2 regions of the Priestia sp. D51 genome follow, and region 1 is predicted to be linked to the other one. Evidence: a T-box and tRNA genes for the amino acid it is inferred to sense, from the RefSeq annotation. Region 1 holds a T-box; the other holds one or more tRNA genes.
The links. The T-box of region 1 lies ahead of leuS (leucine--tRNA ligase). A T-box ahead of a tRNA ligase gene usually reads a tRNA of that ligase, here a tRNA-Leu.

Region 1 (10,159 bases):
TCATTTGCTTGAAGCCACTGAATCATATTTGAAATTGCTTCTTCTTTGTCTAGACCATTTAAGAAGTCTGAATTAACGTGCTCGCCGTCGCCTGTATAAGCTTCTTTTGAAACGTCTCCACCCGCTACTACTTCTTTAATCGGCAGTTCAAATTTAACAGCAAACTCATAATCACGCTCATCATGAGCAGGAACAGCCATAATTGCACCTGTACCATAGCTCATTAGAACATAGTCAGCAATCCAAATTGGCATTCTCTCACCGTTTACAGGGTTAATTGCATAAGCACCTGTGAATACGCCCGTTTTGTCTTTAGCTAAGTCTGTACGCTCTAAATCGCTTTTGCTTTTAATTTGATCTAAATACGCTTCTACCGCTTCTTTTTGTTCGGCTGTCGTAATTTTATCCACAAACGGATGTTCAGGTGCTAAAACGGCATACGTTGCCCCAAACAGCGTATCAGGACGCGTTGTGAACACAGTAAATGTTTCGTCATATCCATCAATTGTGAAGTGAACGTGAGCTCCTTCAGAGCGGCCAATCCAGTTTCGCTGCATTTCTTTAATACTTTCTGGCCAATCAAGATCATCTAAATCTTCTAGTAAACGATCTGCATAAGCTGTGATTTTAAGCATCCACTGCTTCATTGGACGACGCTCAACCGGATGCCCACCGCGCTCACTTTTGCCATCTATAACTTCTTCGTTTGCAAGTACTGTTCCCAACGCAGGACACCAGTTAACAGCTACTTCATCCACATAAGCTAAGCCTTTTTTATATAGCTGTAAGAAAATCCACTGCGTCCATTTGTAGTAGTTAGGATCAGTCGTATTAATTTCACGCTCCCAATCGTAAGAGAAACCTAACGATTTGATTTGACGACGGAAATTATTAATGTTAAGTTCAGTGAACTCAGCCGGATCGTTTCCTGTATCTAATGCATACTGCTCAGCAGGTAGTCCGAATGCATCCCATCCCATTGGATGAAGTACATTGTATCCTTGCATACGCTTCATACGAGATAAAATGTCCGTTGCTGTATAACCTTCTGGATGCCCAACGTGTAAACCCGCCCCAGATGGATAAGGGAACATATCTAATGCGTAAAACTTACGCTTTCCTTCATCTTCTGTTGTTCTAAATGTTTTATTTTCTTCCCAAACTTTTTGCCATTTTTGTTCGATCTTTTCATGATTAAAAGCCATACATAATCCTCCTTGTACGCTCCAGCTGTATTTAATTAAACTAAAAAACCCCTCATCCCTCAAACAAAGGGACGAGAGGTTGAATAAACTTCCCGCGGTACCACCCAAATTAGCACAATTATGTACTCACTCATTTTCCTTAACGCGGATAGACGGTAAATGTTACTTTACTTCACATTTACAACTCCAAGGTGAGTTCATGAACGCCCGTTTGCTGACTCGCACCACCCGTCAGCTCTCTTAGCTCGCTTCGTTCACTACTATTCCTTATCATAGTTTTTACATCATACTACCTTGTATTGTAAATAATATGTTCGCAAACTGCAAGTTGTTCAACGGATTTTGTAAAAGTTTCTACACTGCCTCACTGCTTTGTTGCTAAATCCCCTCTTTCATTCTTATATATGAACAACTTCTCCCAAAAACATACATACAACGCCAAACAAAGAGATTTAGACATAATTAAGTTAATCCTATCTAAAGCTGAATAAATAGGATATCTGGACTCCTTGCTACAAAACTGTTCATTTCCGTGCAAGGCTTCATCTTGCGCTCCAATCAACAGCTTAAAGCAACTAAACACATAAAAGCCGAGTTCACCATAATAATGAAAAGATCCGAACGATTTATCGTTCGGATCTTCTTTCAGCTAAAATACTTTTGTCCCCGCCTCTACTTTCTTTAACAGCTATTATTAAATACCAAATCCAAAAGAAAACAGGATAATCGCAAGTACGAGACCAACAAGCGGCACAACTACCGTCATCGCTGCAACTGATCCATACGCATCTTTATGAGTTTCTCCGCAAATAGAATTAATTGTGGTGACGACATAACCATTATGAGGCAAGGAATCTAATACGCCAGAAGATATAGCTACTACACGATGGAGAGCTTCTGGATTTACACCAGCATCTAGATAGTGAGGGGCTAAAATTGGCAAAGCAATCGCCTGACCTCCTGAAGCCGAACCTGTCATCCCCGCGATAACACTCACCGCAATAGCTCCCCCTATCAACGGACTGCCTGGAATATGCGTCATGGCATCTACAGCCACTCCAAACGCGGGAACAGCCTTAGCAACCCCTCCAAAACCTACGACAGCAGCTGTATTCCCAATTGCAATTAGCGCTCCAAGCGTCCCTTCTGATGCTGCATTCCAAAATCCTTTAAAGTGTTTTCGGTTCACAATGTATGTGACAATGATACCGCTTAAAAGTGCGACAATCAACGCAGATTGCTGAAGCGGCTTATGAAGTGCAAAAGAAATAATGAGCACGACCACAAGCGGAAGCAAACTTAATAACGGATTAGGAAGAGACTGATTTTCCGTTACTGCTGGATCTTTCTCGCGTGATATAAAACGCTCTCCATTTTTAACTGCTTTTGAAATTAAGCGCTTTAACCACCAGTAGCCGAATACAGCCATCACTACCGCTACAACTAAACTAACTTCCCATCCTGCATACGGACTAGTCTTTAAATATTCAATTGGAATCCAGTTTTGGATTTCAGGCGATCCAGCCGAGGTCATCGTAAACGTAACGGAACCGAATGCTAAAGCAGCAGGGATAAACCGCCTCGGCAAATCAGCTTGTTTGAATAAGCTTAAAGCCATTGGATAGACAGAGAATGCTACTACAAACAGACTGACTCCTCCATATGTTAAGACCGCACAGGCAAGTACAATCGCCAACACTGCTCTTTTCATTCCTAGTTTACTGACAATCCAGCGAGAAACACTATCAGCGGCCCCGCTGTCTTCCATCACTTTTCCAAAAACGGCCCCCAATAGAAACATTAAATACCAAGAAGCAATAAATCCTGTGAAACCAGACATATAATTCCCAACAAAATTTGCTTCTCCTTCTTTCACCAGCTGTGGAAATAAAGGCATTCCGCTTGTTAACGCAACAACTAAAGCACTAAGCGGACCTGCTATAAATAAATTCATGCCTCTCATCGTTAATACAATGAGCAGCAATAATCCTCCAATTAATCCAATCATACTAAGCATATTCTAGCCCCCCAAGAAGTCATATAATTAGAAAACGCTTACATTTTTAAAGGTATATACTCCTTTCTTTGCTTGTCACGACCCTTACTATATTATTAAAGGAATACTGAAGACATTCCTACGTTTATTGAACAGTCAAAAATAAAACCACCTCTATTTATTTAGAGATGGTTAGTGAACGCTGACGTTTTTCTTTTAATTTATAATCGTATATCCATGTTGTACACATGCTAAATAACAATAGTGCAATTAATAAATAGCACAGGGTAGACATATTAAACGCATCGAAAATAACGCCTCCAAAGAGAGGGCCAATCATTTTACCTGCAGTAGCCATACTGTTGACTACGCCTTGATAAAACCCTTCTTTTCCTGATGGAGCTAACTGACTTGCGACAGCTGGAATTGCTGGCCAAACAAACATTTCTCCAACTGTTAACACAATCATTGCTGTTAAGAACTGCGAAAATGTTGTGGCATTCACCACGATGATGAAAGAAGCCACAAAAATAACCGTTCCAATTAGAACCTGTACTTTTAATGTCTTTGCTACTTTTTGAATGATAGGCACAATCAAAGGCTGACCGACTACAATTAAAATGCCGTTAATCGTCCAAAGCAAACTGTAGCTAGAAAGAGGTATATTCAACTCACGCGTATGCGTAGCAATCGTTGTTTGCCACTGAACATACGCGACCCAGCATAATACGTATCCTGTACATAAAATAAGAAGGGCCGTCAGTTTCGTTTTGTGCTGAATACTACCGGCTTCATTAAGGACATTCGTTTGCCCAACTGTAACCGAAATATGACGGTATGAAAAAATAGCAATAAGAAGAAAAATAACGTATAAAATTGTATTAGCTAAGAAAATATACGTAAATGAATAGGATGCTACAACGCCCCCTACCGCTGCGCCAATAGCCACTCCTGCATTTTGAGCAACGTACATCGCATTAAATGCTTTTCTTCCGCCTTGTGGCCAGACTGAGCCTGCCATTGCATACATAGATGGAAACACAATACCAGATCCAAACCCTACAATAACCAAGAGAACAACATATGTAGGCCAACCATGGAAAAACACCAGTCCCACTAATGCAACAAGGGTAATAATAATTCCTGATAAAATGGATTTATATCCTCCAATTTTGTCAAAAAGCGTTCCCCCTAGTAAATTACCCACTACGCTTGCAGCAGAGTTCAGCATAAGAACCACTCCTGCAACGGATAACGACTTTCCTAAATGTTCATTTATATAAATTGTATTGAGAGGCCATAAAAACGAAGCTCCCGTTACGTTTACAAGCATACCAATAATCAAAAACCAAAGTGACTTGGGCATTGATCTCCCCCCTATCTATTCGAATGCCAACGTACATTCTAGTCTTTTCTTAAAGGGTTCGCAATGCTTTTACATATAGACAATTTATTTGAAATTCGCTGACTATTTAAAAAGGTGATTTCACATGACAATATCATGCAAAATCACCTTTTTACCGCTTATTTTTGCTTCGAACGAACCGGCTGGGCACGCTTGCTGTTCCGTGCTTTTAATTCTTTTACAGGATCAAAATCTTTTCCTAGCTCAATATCATTGCTGTTGATCCCGTTTTTTGTTTTTTGTTCCGGGTTATTTTGATTTGAACGAGTTGCCATAAAATCCTCTCCTTAATGCTGAGTTGTAATCAATTTATTTTGCAGCTGCTGAACTTGCAGGCGCATGCGATATAGCTGCTCTCTTTGCTGTGCATTTGCACTGTGAGAAAACTCTTCAATTTCTTTATAAGCATTTTCTAATTTTTCCTGTGCTTTTGTATATTCAGTGTCATTGTAATGTTCTTGTTTCATGCCTTCCTGTAACTGACCTTGTCCAAAGCGAATAGCATCTTCACACTGCTGCATAAGTTGATCCACTGCTTGACGAGTTGTCATTGTCTATTCCTCCTATTCGTTCATTTCTGTCTTATTTTGCGCAACTTTACTCCCCTTTACGACAAGAAGAACCTGTTAAATATAAGCATCCTTAAATTTGTTTGGCACTTTTTCACGTTTTTGATACAATTTGTTGATGTATATTGCATGTAAAAAGGAGGTTGCTGATTTGAATCAGACAAACCCATTTCCGTATAAATCTGAAAACAAACGTTATCATACCTGGAATTACCACTTACGTAACCACTTTGGCCATAAGGTATTTAAAGTAGCCTTAGATGGAGGATTTGATTGTCCAAACAGAGACGGCACGGTAGCTCACGGCGGCTGTACGTTTTGCAGCGCTGCCGGTTCAGGAGATTTCGCTGGAAACAGAGCGGATGATCTTGTGACACAATTTAACGAAATCCGTGAAAAAATGCATCATAAATGGAAAGACGGAAAATACGTTGCTTACTTTCAAGCATTCACTAACACTCACGCTCCTGTTGAGGAGCTTCGTGAAAAATATGAAGCGGTCTTAAAGCTTCCCGGAGTTGTTGGGCTTTCTATCGCCACGCGCCCTGACTGTCTCCCCGACGATGTGGTGGAGTACTTGGCTGAATTAAATGAACGAACTTATCTATGGGTAGAACTTGGACTGCAAACTGTTCATGAACGAACTTCACTGCTTATCAACCGGGCACACGATCACCAATGCTATGTAGATGGTGTAGCAAAGCTTCGAAAACACGGTATTCGCGTTTGTTCTCACATCATTAATGGTTTGCCTTTAGAAACACCTGAGATGATGATGGAAACGGTACGGGCAGTAGCAAAATTAGACGTTCAAGGAATTAAGATTCATCTGCTTCATTTACTAAAAGGAACTCCTATGGTCAAACAGTATGAAAAGGGCCTTGTTGAATTTCTTTCATTTGAAGAATATGTAAAGCTTGTATGCGATCAGCTCGAAGTAATCCCTTCTGAGATGATTGTTCATCGTATTACCGGTGATGGACCGATAGACCTCATGATCGGACCGATGTGGAGCGTAAATAAGTGGAGCGTATTAAATGCCATTGATCAAGAGCTCGAACGTCGCCAAAGCTATCAAGGAAAATATTACGAAAAAGAGTTGATGGAAAGATGAAAATAGAACGTATCCTGCCTTTTGCCCGCACGTTGCTCACTAATGCTGTGGCTGAAGGAGATGTCGCGATTGATGCTACAGCAGGAAATGGACATGATACATTGTTCTTAGCCAACTTAGTCGGAGATACAGGTCATGTATATGGATTTGACATTCAGCCCCAAGCCATTCAAGCAACTCAGCAGCGATTGACAGAACATCATGTAGAAAAACGAGTCACGCTTATCCAAGAAAGCCATAGCAATATAAGCATGCTTCCTACTTCTATTAATGGACGAGTGACGGGCGCTGTCTTTAATTTAGGTTATTTACCAGGTGGAGATAAAGACATCGTCACCACTTCTGAAACAACAATTTCTGCAATTGAGCAGTTACTTGATTTGCTAGCACCTGAAGGAGTGATTGTGCTCGTTATTTATCACGGACACGAACAAGGGAAACAAGAAAGAGACGATTTACTAACGTACGTCCAAAATCTGGATCAAAAAGACGTCCATGTTTTACAATATCGCTTCATGAATCAGCAAAACAATCCTCCGTTCATCATTGCTATTGAAAAAAGATAAGCCGTATATGGCTTATCTTTTTAACATTCGGTACAAGCGTCCGTTGATATAGAAAAAGTAGCTGAGTGCTCCCCCCGCTTTGATTAATCGACGTGCATTCACATGAACATGTTTTTGTGCCCTCACTTTTTGATCGGACAAATAAACGCCCAGGAGTCCCTTATAGATAAAGCAGTGAAAGTGATAATCCGGCAGTTTTTTAGCATATTCGTCCGCTTTTACAACAAAATGCAAAAAGCGGTCCATCATTTGCTGATAGTGAGGATAATAAAAACAAAAGTTCAAATCTCCTCCTGCTTTATCTTCTTCTTGGTCAATTAAATAATCGAGTAAAATATGTAAACCTTGAATATAAGGAAAATATCCCGCTTTTATTTTCTCCGTCATTTCTTTGGTCATCTCTTCTTGAAAACTGTAAGCGGCCAAACAAAAAATGCCTAACGTTGAACCAGAGCACGCTGAAAATTCATACCACTCCATTTCAGGAACACTGTGCCGGTGAGCATCAAACCAATTCTCTAATCGTGGAACTCTTTCCTTGATTTCAACATGCTTATGTATTTGCAAATCACAATAATAAGTAGCTAGTTCTAATAAATGTGAAGAGACGATATGGTAATTACAGGCTTTTCGCAAGGACTGCTGACAAGTCTGGACAAGTTCCGCTAAATATCCTCCATCGTCTTTATCCGTTCGAAAACGATAGTAATCCCCAAGAGGTGCATGAGGAGTCAACGCATCTGGCATCGATTCATGTAAGGCTGCAAAATCTTTAGGATCGAGCGAATTGCTGCGGTCACATAAGTTATCTAAGTAATCGCTGATTGTTTGGTAGGCAACGATAAATTTTACGCATTCAATCATGTTTTCTTTCGCTAAAATCGATAGGATGCCGCCTCCTTCACAATGAAAAGTTTTTGTATCGATACTTGCCAATGCTTGAGTGCGTAATTCTTTATTAGGAATCTCTTTTGCCCGTTCCCGCCAATGGTTAAGCTCATGATGAACGACGGGAAACACTTCTCGATAAATTTTTCTCATTAATGAAATAGGACGAGACGGAATCTTCATTTATTTTCACCTCAATTTCTGACAGCACTCATTAAATGTGAAGATCAACAAAGCTTTTCGCGTATGTAAAAACGTATTCTCTTTCAGGCTCATTAAAGATTTCGTGATACAGCTGAGACCATTCTTTGTAGATTTTTTCACTTAGCTCTATTTCATCAAACCACTGTCTAACAATCAGCTTTTCAATAATTTTATCTTCTCCTGCCTGCATCACAAGAAGCGGAACATCCGGCAAACGATCGATATCTTTAAAAGCTAAGTTAACAGCTTGAATCAATTCTCGGTACCATCTTACAGAAACTTTTGTAACGTACAGTGAGTCGTTTTCATCTTCATCTCGAACTTCTTGGTTTCTTGTTGCTTTTTCAACAGTAAGACCCAAATCAAAAAGTTTGTTCGGCATGACTTTATTTAATCCTTTAGATAACATATCTAAGTAAGCTGGTACTTGCTCTTTTAATCCTAGACAAGGTGAGGAAAGAATCGCACCCCATATAGGAAGATTTTTTGTCTGCAGCGTACGAATAACCGCCAGTCCTCCCATACTATGTCCTAACAGGAAAATAGGCAAATCATATTTTTGCGCTTCACGTACCCATTCTTCCACTTCATATACATATTCATCAAAGGATAGGATATGTCCTCTTCTTCTCGTTGTTAAGCCTTGGCCAGGAAGGTCTCCCATGATTACGTGCATTCCAACCGAACGCCACATCTCAATCAGCCAGCGATAGCGCCCGTGATGCTCCGCTGCTCCATGGACCATGACAATAACGCCTTTTGGATTTTCTGCTTCCCATTTATGCATTTGAGTTACTCCTTCTTCCTTTTTTTGTTTACCTGCTTTAAAAACCTTTGTACACTTACATTAGAAGATTTACTACTTTTTTTCAACTAATAAAGGGAGATGATTTGATGATTTATCCGTATAAAGAAAAAATGCCTAATATTGCACCCAGCTGCTTCCTCGCAGACTATGTCACGATTACTGGAGATGTCACCATTGGTGAAGAAAGCAGCATTTGGTTTAACACCGTTATTAGAGGAGATGTTTCGCCTACTATTATCGGGAAACGAGTAAATATACAAGATCAATCAACACTCCATCAAAGCCCAAATGCTCCTTTGCTTATTGAGGATGATGTGACAGTAGGACATCAAGTTATTTTACACAGCTCCATCATCCGCAAACGCGCGCTCATTGGCATGGGCTCTATTATTTTAGACGGTGCGGAAATTGGTGAAGGTGCTTTTATCGGTGCAGGAAGTTTAGTGCCTCCCGGTAAAAAAATACCACCTAATACTCTCGCACTCGGTCGACCTGCTAAAGTAATCCGCACTCTGACTGAGGAGGATTTAAAAGATATGCAGCGCATTCGTACAGAATATGTAGAAAAAGGGCAGTATTATAAGTCTATTAAGAAATCTGATTCTTCATTATAAAGGAAACGTTCCCTCAGAAAGTCATACTGAGGGAATTTTTTTAGTATCTCCACAAACTCTCTAATCATGTTCTATTCTCTCCACAATTGTAAAGAAATTTCCATATTAATTTACATCGTTTTAGTACTGCCTCCACAATTAAAGATTAAACTGAATAATAAAGACGTATTTATTAAAAAGGGAGCGACTCTATGAAAGCCAAGTTAATTCAGTATGTATACGATGCCGAATGCCGATTATTCAAAAGTGTAAATCAACATTTTGATCGAAAGCACTTAAATAGATTTTTACGTTTACTAACTCATGCCGGCGGAGCCACGTTTACCATTGTGATAGCGTGCTTGCTGCTATTTCTGCATCCTTCATCCGTCGCTTACGCCTGTGCCTTTTCTCTAGCCGTTAGCCATATTCCTGTTGCCATTGCTAAGAAGCTATATCCGAGACAACGGCCTTATATTCAACTAAAGCATACAAAAGTATTAGAAAATCCATTAAAAGATCATTCATTTCCATCGGGGCATACAACGGCTATTTTTTCGTTAGTTACCCCTCTGATGATTACTTACCCAGCCTTCGCTGCCGTTCTTTTGCCGCTTGCAGTAACGGTAGGCATTTCAAGAATTTATCTCGGTCTGCACTATCCGACGGATGTCATGGTAGGCCTGATACTCGGCATCTTTTCAGGTGCTGTTTCACTGAACATATTTTTAGTCTAATTGATAGGAGGAGTACTCATGAGAATTGCTTTATTTACAGATACATTTGCTCCGGAAGTTAACGGAGCTGCTAA
Region 2 (10,159 bases), on a different contig from region 1:
TGCCAAAGCGAGTGGTTAATAATGAAAAAGTAAGTGATCACCATGCGATTATCGTAACGGATCAGCCTGTGTTTTTACAGGACTTATCAGCTGATGAACGAAAGCTGTATGACTTAATTGCAAAGCGATTTATTTCATTGTTTTATCCTGCATATGAGTATGAAGTGGTTAAAGCAGAGCTTGAAGTAAACGGGGAACTGTTGGTAGCGAGCGGAAAGCAAGTCGTGAATGCAGGCTTCAAAAAAATTTCTGGTGGAGACTCAGAAGCAACGGTGAAGCTGCCTGATATGAAAGAAGGCAGCAAGCTACTCATTCAAAATGTAACGATGAAAAGTGCATTTACAGAGCCGCCGCAGCGCTATACAGAAGCCGATCTTCTTGGACAAATGGAAAAACACAACTTAGGTACGCCGGCAACACGCGCAGATATTATTGAAAAACTTCTGCAAAACGAATCCATTGATCGCCAAAATAACCGTCTGCACGCAACAAAAAAAGGAAAGCAGCTGATTGACTTAGTAGCAGACGAGTTAAAGTCTCCTGAGCTTACGGCTAAATGGGAACGTGACTTAGAAGCAATTGCTAAAGGAAAAGGAAATGCAAAAGAGTTTTTAACGAATATTCGCGAACAAACAGAAAAGCTTGTCAAGCAAGTAAAAACAAGTAATCAAACGTACAAACCTCATAATTTAACGGGCTCTAAATGTCCGGAATGCGGTTCGTTCTTAAAAGAAAAGAAAACAAAGCAAGGAAGAGTGCTCGTTTGTTCAAGCCTTGAGTGCAGCTATAGACGCGCAAAAGACCCTAAACTATCGAACCGACGCTGTCCGCAGTGTCATAAACGAATGGAAATTCATTCAGGAAAAGCAGGTACGTACTTCCAATGCCGTTCATGTCAAGTAGTGGAAAAAGCCGAGGACAAAAAGAAAAAGATTTCAAAACGAGAAGAACGAAAGCTTCTTAACAAATACAACGATGACGGAGCATTTGGTTCAAGCTTGGGAGATGCTTTAAAACAAGCTCTTCAAGATAAAAAAGATAAGTAAAGTAGAAGTGCGATACCATGGTATCGCACTTTTTTTGGTATAATATGGATTAAGTGATGAGTAAGCAAGGTGGCGTGGAACAATGAAAAGAAAAAGCAGGGGAATGAATCGGTTAATCGCGTTCTTTATAGTAGGAACGATGGTACTAATCATTTTAGCTATCTTAATGGGAAGCTACTTTTTTGGTTTTATAGGCTTCCTTAGAGTGATGGGAGTGGAGTATGACTCTTACTGGGCCATATGTTTATTTCTATTTTTTATTTTTGTGTTTGGCTCTATCACAGAGCTTTTTTCAAAGGCGCTTATTTTTTTAATGAAGAATGCTAGGATGAACAGAGTATTATTTGTAGCATCTGCAGCTTTTGTGGACATATTTTTTACTTTTCTATCGGTTTATATAGCAGACTTGCTTGTAAGCGGAATCCGTGTATCTATTTTAGCGATGATTATTTTATCCGGTTTATTTTTTTTGTTAGAGAGTGCATTGGATAGTGAGTTTCTACGTAAAAAAACAAGCTGATGAAATTGTTCATCAGCAGCGCATCAACAAAAAAAGCGCATCATATCAAGCTTCAATGCTATTTAAAGAACTCTGTAACATATTTTTTTAAAAAAGTATGTGATTTTTTTCACATATCTCTTGAAAAAGAACAAACATGTTTGTATAATAAGAATTGTAAAAGATATGTGAAATATTTCACAATATATGTGAATAACTTCACAATATCGTATTTTCTATAATCCTAAGGGGGATATCATCTATGAAAATTGCAGTAGTAGGGTGTACACATGCAGGAACAGCAGCAGTAAAAAATATGGCAGAACTTTATCCAGAAGCTAAAATTACAGTTTATGAGCGAAATGATAATGTTTCATTTTTGTCTTGTGGAATTGCGCTCTATGTAGGCGGGGTCGTGAAAGATGCAAATGGTTTATTTTACTCTTCACCGTCTGAATTGCAAGAGATGGGTGTAAATATGAAAATGAAACATGAAGTGACGAATATTGATACAGAAGACAAAAAAGTAGCGGTGCGAAACTTAGAAACAAACGAAGAATTTGAAGATACATTTGATAAATTAGTGATGACAACTGGATCATGGCCGATTATTCCAAACCTTGAAGGCATCGATTTAAATAATGTTGTGCTTTGTAAAAACTATCAGCATGCTAATCACATTATTGAAAAAGCAAAACAAGCAAAAAAAATTGCCGTAATTGGTGCGGGTTATATTGGTGCAGAATTAGTAGAAGCCTTTGAAGTGTATGGAAAAGAAGTCACGTTCATTGATAGTGCTGATCGTATTTTAAATAAATATCTTGATCCAGAGTTTACAAGCTTGATGGAAACTGAATTTAAAAAGCGCGGAGTCACATTAGCATTAAACCAAGCGGTTACTAAATTTGCAGGCAGCGATGGATCTGTTGAAAAAGTAGTGACAACTGCAGGTGAATATGAAGCGGATCTTGTTATTTTGTGTGTTGGCTTTCGTCCAAACACAGACTTAGTAAAAGGGCAGGTAGACATGCTTCCAAACGGCGCAATTGTGGTTGATGAATATATGCAAACAAGCAAAAAAGATATATTTGCGGCCGGAGATAGCTGTGCGATTTACTACAATCCGATTAAGAAACATGCCTATATTCCGCTTGCTACAAATGCGGTTAGAATGGGAACATTAGTAGCTCAAAACCTTGTTAAACCGACGATTAAGTATATGGGAACACAAGGAACATCAGGGTTGCATATTTATGATTACAATGTTGCATCTACCGGCATAACTGAAACAGCGGCTTCTCTTTTTGATATGAATGTGAAAAGTATCACAATATCAGAAAATAACCGACCAGAATTCATGCCAACGTACGAAAATATTACGTTAAAAGTAGTATATGAAGAAGAAACGAGACGAATTGTAGGTGCACAGGTTATTTCTAAAATTGATGCTACTCAAGCAATTAATACATTGTCTGTATGCGTACAGCAGGAAATGACGATCGATGAGCTTGGCTTTATGGACTTTTTCTTTCAACCCCACTTTAATAAGCCTTGGCATTTCTTAAACCAAGCAGGGCTTCAAGCGCTTCAAGAATAAAAAAGCAGGTGACTACCTGCTTTTTTTATGTGGATTTTATTATCTTTTTTATTTTTATTTTAGCAGGTTTAAAACGGATCCATCCTATGATAAGAAGAATAAAAGGATATAAAGCTCCCATCAAAAAACTATAGGGAATCCACGTTTCGGCTAACCATGTTTTTTGATAGGTAATGGTTGGGTACACAATGATGGAAAAAGTCGTAACAATTAATCCCATCGGTAACGTTAGAAATCGAGTTTCATTGATGTTAAAAATATGACAAAGTCCAGCGATGGAAGCATGAAAATAAAGAGAAACTTTAAAGAAAAGAGTAAGAAACCATATAATAGCAATAATTACCTCGATTCCTTGCAAAAAATTTCCCACCTCAATTCGCTTAGCCATTTCATATACAGGAAACATGGTAGTTGAAGAATGATAAGAACCAATAACGATTATACAAGAAAAAATAACAATTACCATAATAAACCCACCAAGCAGGCTGCCGCTCATTAAAGCTTTAGCTCCTTTTTCAGGTTTTCTTAAATGAAGGGGGAAAATCATCATCAAAGGAGCAAAAGTAAAATAAGTAATGCTAAGAAAGATAAGAACCGAATGAGTCAGCGGCTTTAAGTGAATGTCCATTAAAGGCATAAGATTTTCAAGTTTCATTTGAGGAGTTAGTGAAAAAATAAAAATCCCGAGAAGGCCAACAAACCACGGGAAAAAGATTTCACAGCAGCGTGCAATTGTTTCTAGCCCGAGTCTTGCCCCGAAAACAACCACAAGCATAAAAATAATGTGAATAGCAAGCAGCGGCGTTTCCATCATAATATGGGTATTTAAAAAACTCCCGACGTAGTATACAATACGGCTGCACGTTATGACAGTAGATATGACAAATAAACAAGATACACCTTTTCCTAGATATTTTCCAAATACTACATCATTGATTTCTACCAGATTTTTATCTTTAAATAAAAGTCCGAGAGCAATATATACTTTCACTAATACAAATCCGCATGCTACTCCGAGGATAGCGGGAATCCAAGCAGTTTGCTTAGAATCAATAGTCATAGACGCTGGAGCAATAACAATTGTGCTTCCAATTGTATAAAGCATGACGAGCATGCGAAATTGAATCGTTGAAATTTTAACTACAGGTTTCACAGTGTTCACTTCCTCGTCTTACGTATTAAGATAATAAATGAAGTAAAAATATGCTGATTGGCCTGAAGATAGCAGCTGATAAATCAGAAGGATTTGGAACATATAAACCCAGTGCTTTACAGATGCTTACGGACATTCCAATTGCAAGAACTGTATAGAATAGCCATAATTCTTTCTTCGCTTTTTTTTGCCGTAAGTTAGGTACTTCAAACCAAATGACGAGCGTGCAAACAATAAGTAACCCCAATACCCCTAGCATAGACTAGCTCCTATACGTGAATAATTAATGTTATATTTTCCAGAAAAATAACTACTTATACTGAAGGTGCATTCTCTATTAAAGGTTTTTGATTTTTTAGTCGCTGTTAGAAGAATGCTGCTTTTTGTTTTGAATAAATCCTGCAATTAAAAGGAAAAGCGGATATAAGATGCCTACAACTAAGCTGTAGGGAATCCACGTTTTTGTATCCCAATCTTTTTGATAAGAAACGCTTGGATACACAATAAGGGAAAGTGTAATCATGATGAGTGCGACTGGAAAAGAAAATAGCTTGTAGTCCTTTATATGAAATACATTGGCAAACCCCAAAAGAGTAGCGTAAAAGTAAATGCAAAGCTTAAAAAAGAGAGTAATAAACCACAAAATAGCAATGACTACTTCAATTCCTTGAAGAAAGTTTCCTACATCAATTCTTCTTCCTAATTCATAGCTTGGAAACATGGTGATTTGGGAGTAATAAGGACTAAGTACTAAAATTCCGAGTAAGATTAACGTCACCATCACTAGCCCACCGGCTATATTCCCTATATAAAAAGATTGAGTGGACTTTTTTGTGTCTGGTGTATGAGAAGGAAAAATCATAAGAAGAATGGTATAAGTCAAAGAACTCATGCTTAAAAACGTTAAAACAGCACGAATAAAAGCTTTTGGATGTATTTCAAGCACAGGCTGAATATGCTCTATTTTAATTTGCGGAATCATAGACAAAATCAGAAGTCCGAATAATCCGACAAACCAAGGAAATAAAATCTCGGCACTTCGTGCAATAACTTCTATTCCTAGGCGTACTCCTACGATAACCACACCCATAAATGCAATGTGGATGGCTGTAAGCGGCGTGTAGGGAAGAATTTGTGTAGTGAGAAAATTCCCTACATAGTAAAGAACTTGACTGCTGATAAATAAATTGGATAATACAAAAACAGCAGAAACAATCTTTCCAAACAGTTTTCCTAAAATTTTTTCGTTCATTTCCATCAGCGTAAGCGTTGGAAACATTTTTCCTAGTGAGGTAAAAAGCAAAACTAAGCCAATTCCTGATGCTACACCGAAAAGTGCTGCAATCCAGGCGTCTTGATGAGCATCAGCTGTAATAGCGGCAGGCACAACAATAATTGTGCTCCCGATGCTATATAAAGTTACTAGCTTGCGAAATTGAGTAGCCGAAATATTGATTTCATTAAGCAAAATGAGCACATCCTTTTGCCATATACACGAATTAAGTGATCCAACGGAATAATAAGTGACTTAAAGGCTGAAACATTGCTTCTGCCCAATCAGAAGGGTTCGGTAGAGGCAGTCGAAAGATTTTTGCAAGAGCGATCATCATACTGATTGTCATGAATAAAATAAAAATTTTCCGTTCCTTTTTATAAGAGGGTTGAGGTAATCTTTTTATTTCCATCCATATAATCCCTGCACAAATGATCAAAAAGGAAAGAAACAAGTGCATGCAGTCAACCCCAATATATTTTGACGTTCAAATAAGCTATTCGTATGATGTCCGCTAAAGAAAGTGATTATACATTTATGTAAAATATAGAAAGTATTTCAAGGGATAAAAGATATCATTGGATGCTCTTAAATAATAAAGGAATTCGTTATGCAAAATATTTACGCAGCTTCAAGCTATTGAAACGTCGTATGAATAAGTGGAAAAATGCCACACTATAGAGTGAACAAATGGAAAGGAGCACTATGATGAAAAAATTCCCATATAACAAAGATAAACAACAATCATTTCAAGCAGCACAGCAGGGGCATAAAGAAGCAGTAGATGCATATGAACAGGCAAATGAAGCTAAAAATGATGCATCGTATGGACATGAAGCGAAGCAAGCGATAGGTGAAGTGAACGAAGCCTCTCAGCAAATTGAGAATGCGCTTGAAAATGCTTCTGAAACACAGCGTCAGCGTTTAACTGAGTTTCAGCAAGACATAAAAGATATGGAAAACGACCTTAATCAATAAAAGAGTAGCTGTTTTACTTAGACTTACAGCAGGTTCATAATAGAGTATAAATTGCAAAAGCAGAAGATAATGAACTTCTGCTTTTTTTATTGGCAGAGTGAATGTAGGTTTCGTGTATATAATGGCTTCTAGCAGTTGTTTGGAGGGCAAGGCGAAGACTCCTATAGGGAAAACAGAATAGGTGAGACCCGGCAGGAGCGGAAGCGAAGGCTTGCACGGAAGTCAACAGTAGTGTAACAAATAATCCATCGTTCCATTCTTATTTTAAAAGGTATAGAAGTTAAAAAAGTAAGAATCCTAATAAAAACAGAACGATGAGAATGGAAAGGGATTGTGACAGGAAACATGCTAATAAATATACTAATAATGATTGTCGTATTGTACTTCATATATGTATTCGTAACTGCAGTGGTACTGTTTTATGTCCCTTTGCACAAGGGAAAAGACTTAAAAGTAATGAATACTGAGAATTTTTACGGAAAGAAAGAATCCACAGACCGCGTTATGCTTTTGGAAAACGGTTATTTTTCAGGGCTTGTTCGGATGCAGATGATTCAAGAAGCGAGGCATACAATCGATATTGCGTACTTTTCCATCGGCAAAGGTCGTTCGTCGGATTTACTTATGGGTGCTTTATTCGAAGCTGCGGACCGAGGTATACGTATTCGAGTGCTGTTAGACGGGATCTCTCATGGGCTAAAAGGCAAGAGAAAAAATGTTCTTTATGCTCTAGCTTTCCACAATAATATTGAATTAAAGTACTATGAGCCCTTTACTATTCTTAAACCTTGGACATGGCATAACCGTCTTCACGACAAAATAATAGTAGTCGATGGCCAATTAGGTATTAGTGGAGGACGAAATATTGGAGATAAATACTTGGCCAGTCAACCGGATAAAAATTTTGTCTATGACCGTGATGTGCTGATTTATAATACAAAGCAAGAAAGTAATAGTGTCATTCTTTCAATGGAGAAGTATGTAGAGAAATTATGGAACCACCCGTATACGGGCAAAGCTTTTCCAAAGCTCAAGAAAACTAAACAATTTCGTGGCCTTTCAGGAAAGAAATTGTTAATAGATCAATACGAAGAGGCCAAAAAAGCAAACGAACCCTTTGTCCATCCTTATATTGTATGGAGAGAATCAACGATGCCTACAAGAAAGGTTTCTTTTATTACAAACCCTATTCAAAGAATGAATAAAAGCCCTTTTATATGGAAAACGTTTATTAAGCTTTCCGAGCAAGCTGAAAAATCCATTGTCGTTCAAAGTCCTTATATTGTACCAACAAAAGAGATGGAACAGTATATAGATAAGTCAGTAAAATCTAAAGTGCAAAGAATTATTTTAACGAATTCTATTACGTCCACTCCGAATGCTATGGCTTTTTCTGCATACTTAGGAGTGAAAAATCGCGTCATAAAAGCGGCTTCAAAGCTTTATGAATATCAAAAGCCTTATTCCATTCACGGGAAATCCGTTGTTTACGACCAGCGTTTGAGTGCAGTTGGTTCTTTTAACTTAGATTCACGTTCTGTATTTTTAAATACTGAATCTATGGTTATGATAGATAGTGAAGAATTTGCAGCCGAGCTAACAGGGGCTATTGAAACTAAAATTTCTCACAGTACGCTTGTGGGAAATGAGGGGGAACCTGTGGATTTTAATACGGATTCTCAAAAAAACGTGCCTCCTGTAAAATCTGCACTCCTCCATATTCTTTCAGTCTTCACGCGATTTTGGAGACATTTTGTATAGTTCTGCACTTTGCCTAAAAAAGGGCTTTTACAGAAAGCTTCTAAAAATAAATGGTAGAGGGTAAAAGGTGCTGCAACTGGCGGTGAGAAGTGTGAAAAGCTGTGATATGCCTCACAGTTTTTTTTGAAGTCGCCAGTACTAGTCATGATTCATAAAAAGACCTATTGACGAAATTCCATATATGTTTTATTATAATATAGCGTTGTCAATAAACGAGGTTCTTTTGAAGAAATCATGTCTAGGGGCATAGTTTAAAGGTAGAACTACGGTCTCCAAAACCGTCAGTGTGGATTCGATTCCTACTGCCCCTGCCATTTTGGAGTTGTTTTTCAATTCACACGCGGGTGTGGCGGAATTGGCAGACGCGCTAGACTTAGGATCTAGTGTCTTATGACGTGGGGGTTCAAGTCCCTTCACCCGCATCTTTACTTTTATATATGGCGCGGAAGTAGTTCAGTGGTAGAACACCACCTTGCCAAGGTGGGGGTCGCGAGTTCGAACCTCGTCTTCCGCTTCTTTTCAAAAGCAGTTTGCATGTGCAAACTGCTTTTTTTGTTGTAGAAATAAAGATTTTTACTATGCTGTTTTTAATTAGAAATAGTTTATTCAATCAGTGCTGCTTATACGTATCGTTTTCGTGAATATACACATATTATTGGGGTTACAGTAAAAGCTAATGAACGATACGTGAAGACGTCTAATATGGTTTTTAAGATAGGGGAGAGTCCTATGGAATCTAGTTGGTTTTCAATTATACCGTTTTTAATTGTTATTCCAATAGCTATTTTCACCAAACAAGTGCTGCCAGGGTTGTTTTTAGGCTTATTAGTAGGCGCTTATTTGATTGATCATTCGATTGTCGGAGGTGTTGAAAAGTTACTTCACTACGTTGTACAAGCTCTTAGAAATAAAAGTAATATAGAAATCGTTGTCTTTTTATACGCGTTTTCAGGGCTTATCGGAATGATTAAGATGGCTGGAGGAGTTAAAGGTTTTGTGGAAACAGCTGCAGAAAGAATTGATACAAGAAAAAAAGCTCTTATTTTAACCTATGTTTCAACCATTGGAACATTCAGTGCTCCCACCTTTCGTTTTGTGACGATCGCGCCCATTATGAGAGCGCTGCTGAAAAAATTGAAAATGACGACAGCAGAGCTAGGGTTTGTTATTGAAACAACTGCTACTCCCGTTATCGTCTTAATTCCCGTGGCAACGGCATTTGTAGGATATATGGTCTCAATCATTCAAATGGCAATTGATCATCAAGGCATAAAACAAGACGCTTATTCTTTGTTTATTCAAAGCATTCCTTATAATTTCTTTTCGATTGTGATTATTTTAGTAGGGATTTATTTCAGCTTTTTTCATCATTCAACGTCTACAGCTCCTATGAAGCTCGAGGAAGAAGACGAAAAAGATTGGCATGATTGTCATCCTTGCGTCTCGAAGGATTTGCCTTCTAAGCCTTGGAATTTGTTAGTACCTTTACTTGTTGTGATTTCACTTACCTTACTTTTAACATGGTGGAGTGGACATCGTAAGAGTCACACCTTTTTTGAAGCATTTATTAAAGCAGACGTGTTAGAAGCGATGGTAGTAGCTTTAATTATGACTACGTTAATTACGCTCATTTTTTTCTTGTTTCAGCGCTTTACATTACAGAATTTGCTTAATGGTTTTATCACAGGAGGCAATGACTTGATGTCCGTTATTTTGTTGTTATCGGTAGTATGGGGATTATCCGCTGTTACAGAAGACTTAGGTTTTTCAAATTTCGTGACGGCACATTCTAAGTGGATTCCTCAAATGTTTGTCACTCCGTTCATGTTTATCTTTGGAGCCGCTATTTCTT

Region 2: it has a tRNA-Leu gene. The T-box ahead of leuS (leucine--tRNA ligase) is inferred to sense a tRNA for this amino acid. The anticodon was not compared.

Annotation. Positions count from the first base shown of each region.
Region 1 covers NZ_JBLTIR010000001.1:43,204-53,362, reverse strand. Annotated here, with positions in the region: gene leuS (leucine--tRNA ligase) at 1-1,205, opposite strand, end outside; T-box leader at 1,270-1,488, opposite strand; gene ACNHOZ_RS00360 (GntP family permease) at 1,900-3,222, opposite strand; gene ACNHOZ_RS00355 (MDR family MFS transporter) at 3,380-4,567, opposite strand; gene ACNHOZ_RS00350 (hypothetical protein) at 4,726-4,881, opposite strand; gene ACNHOZ_RS00345 (YtzC family protein) at 4,894-5,157, opposite strand; gene ACNHOZ_RS00340 (TIGR01212 family radical SAM protein) at 5,327-6,289, shown strand; gene ACNHOZ_RS00335 (class I SAM-dependent methyltransferase) at 6,286-6,855, shown strand; gene ACNHOZ_RS00330 (tetraprenyl-beta-curcumene synthase family protein) at 6,868-7,926, opposite strand; gene ACNHOZ_RS00325 (alpha/beta fold hydrolase) at 7,958-8,734, opposite strand; gene ACNHOZ_RS00320 (gamma carbonic anhydrase) at 8,842-9,369, shown strand; gene ACNHOZ_RS00315 (phosphatase PAP2 family protein) at 9,561-10,085, shown strand; gene ACNHOZ_RS00310 (glycosyltransferase family 4 protein) at 10,104-10,159, shown strand, end outside.
Region 2 covers NZ_JBLTIR010000004.1:161,292-171,450, reverse strand. Annotated here, with positions in the region: gene ACNHOZ_RS17585 (DNA topoisomerase III) at 1-1,046, shown strand, start outside; gene ACNHOZ_RS17580 (YrvL family regulatory protein) at 1,129-1,566, shown strand; gene ACNHOZ_RS17575 (FAD-dependent oxidoreductase) at 1,808-3,142, shown strand; gene ACNHOZ_RS17570 (GerAB/ArcD/ProY family transporter) at 3,168-4,295, opposite strand; gene ACNHOZ_RS17565 (hypothetical protein) at 4,321-4,554, opposite strand; gene ACNHOZ_RS17560 (GerAB/ArcD/ProY family transporter) at 4,651-5,772, opposite strand; gene ACNHOZ_RS17555 (hypothetical protein) at 5,795-5,980, opposite strand; gene ACNHOZ_RS17550 (hypothetical protein) at 6,277-6,546, shown strand; gene ACNHOZ_RS17545 (phospholipase D-like domain-containing protein) at 6,913-8,307, shown strand; tRNA gene ACNHOZ_RS17540 (tRNA-Trp) at 8,548-8,621, shown strand; tRNA gene ACNHOZ_RS17535 (tRNA-Leu) at 8,648-8,729, shown strand; tRNA gene ACNHOZ_RS17530 (tRNA-Gly) at 8,750-8,821, shown strand; gene ACNHOZ_RS17525 (Na+/H+ antiporter NhaC family protein) at 9,037-10,159, shown strand, end outside.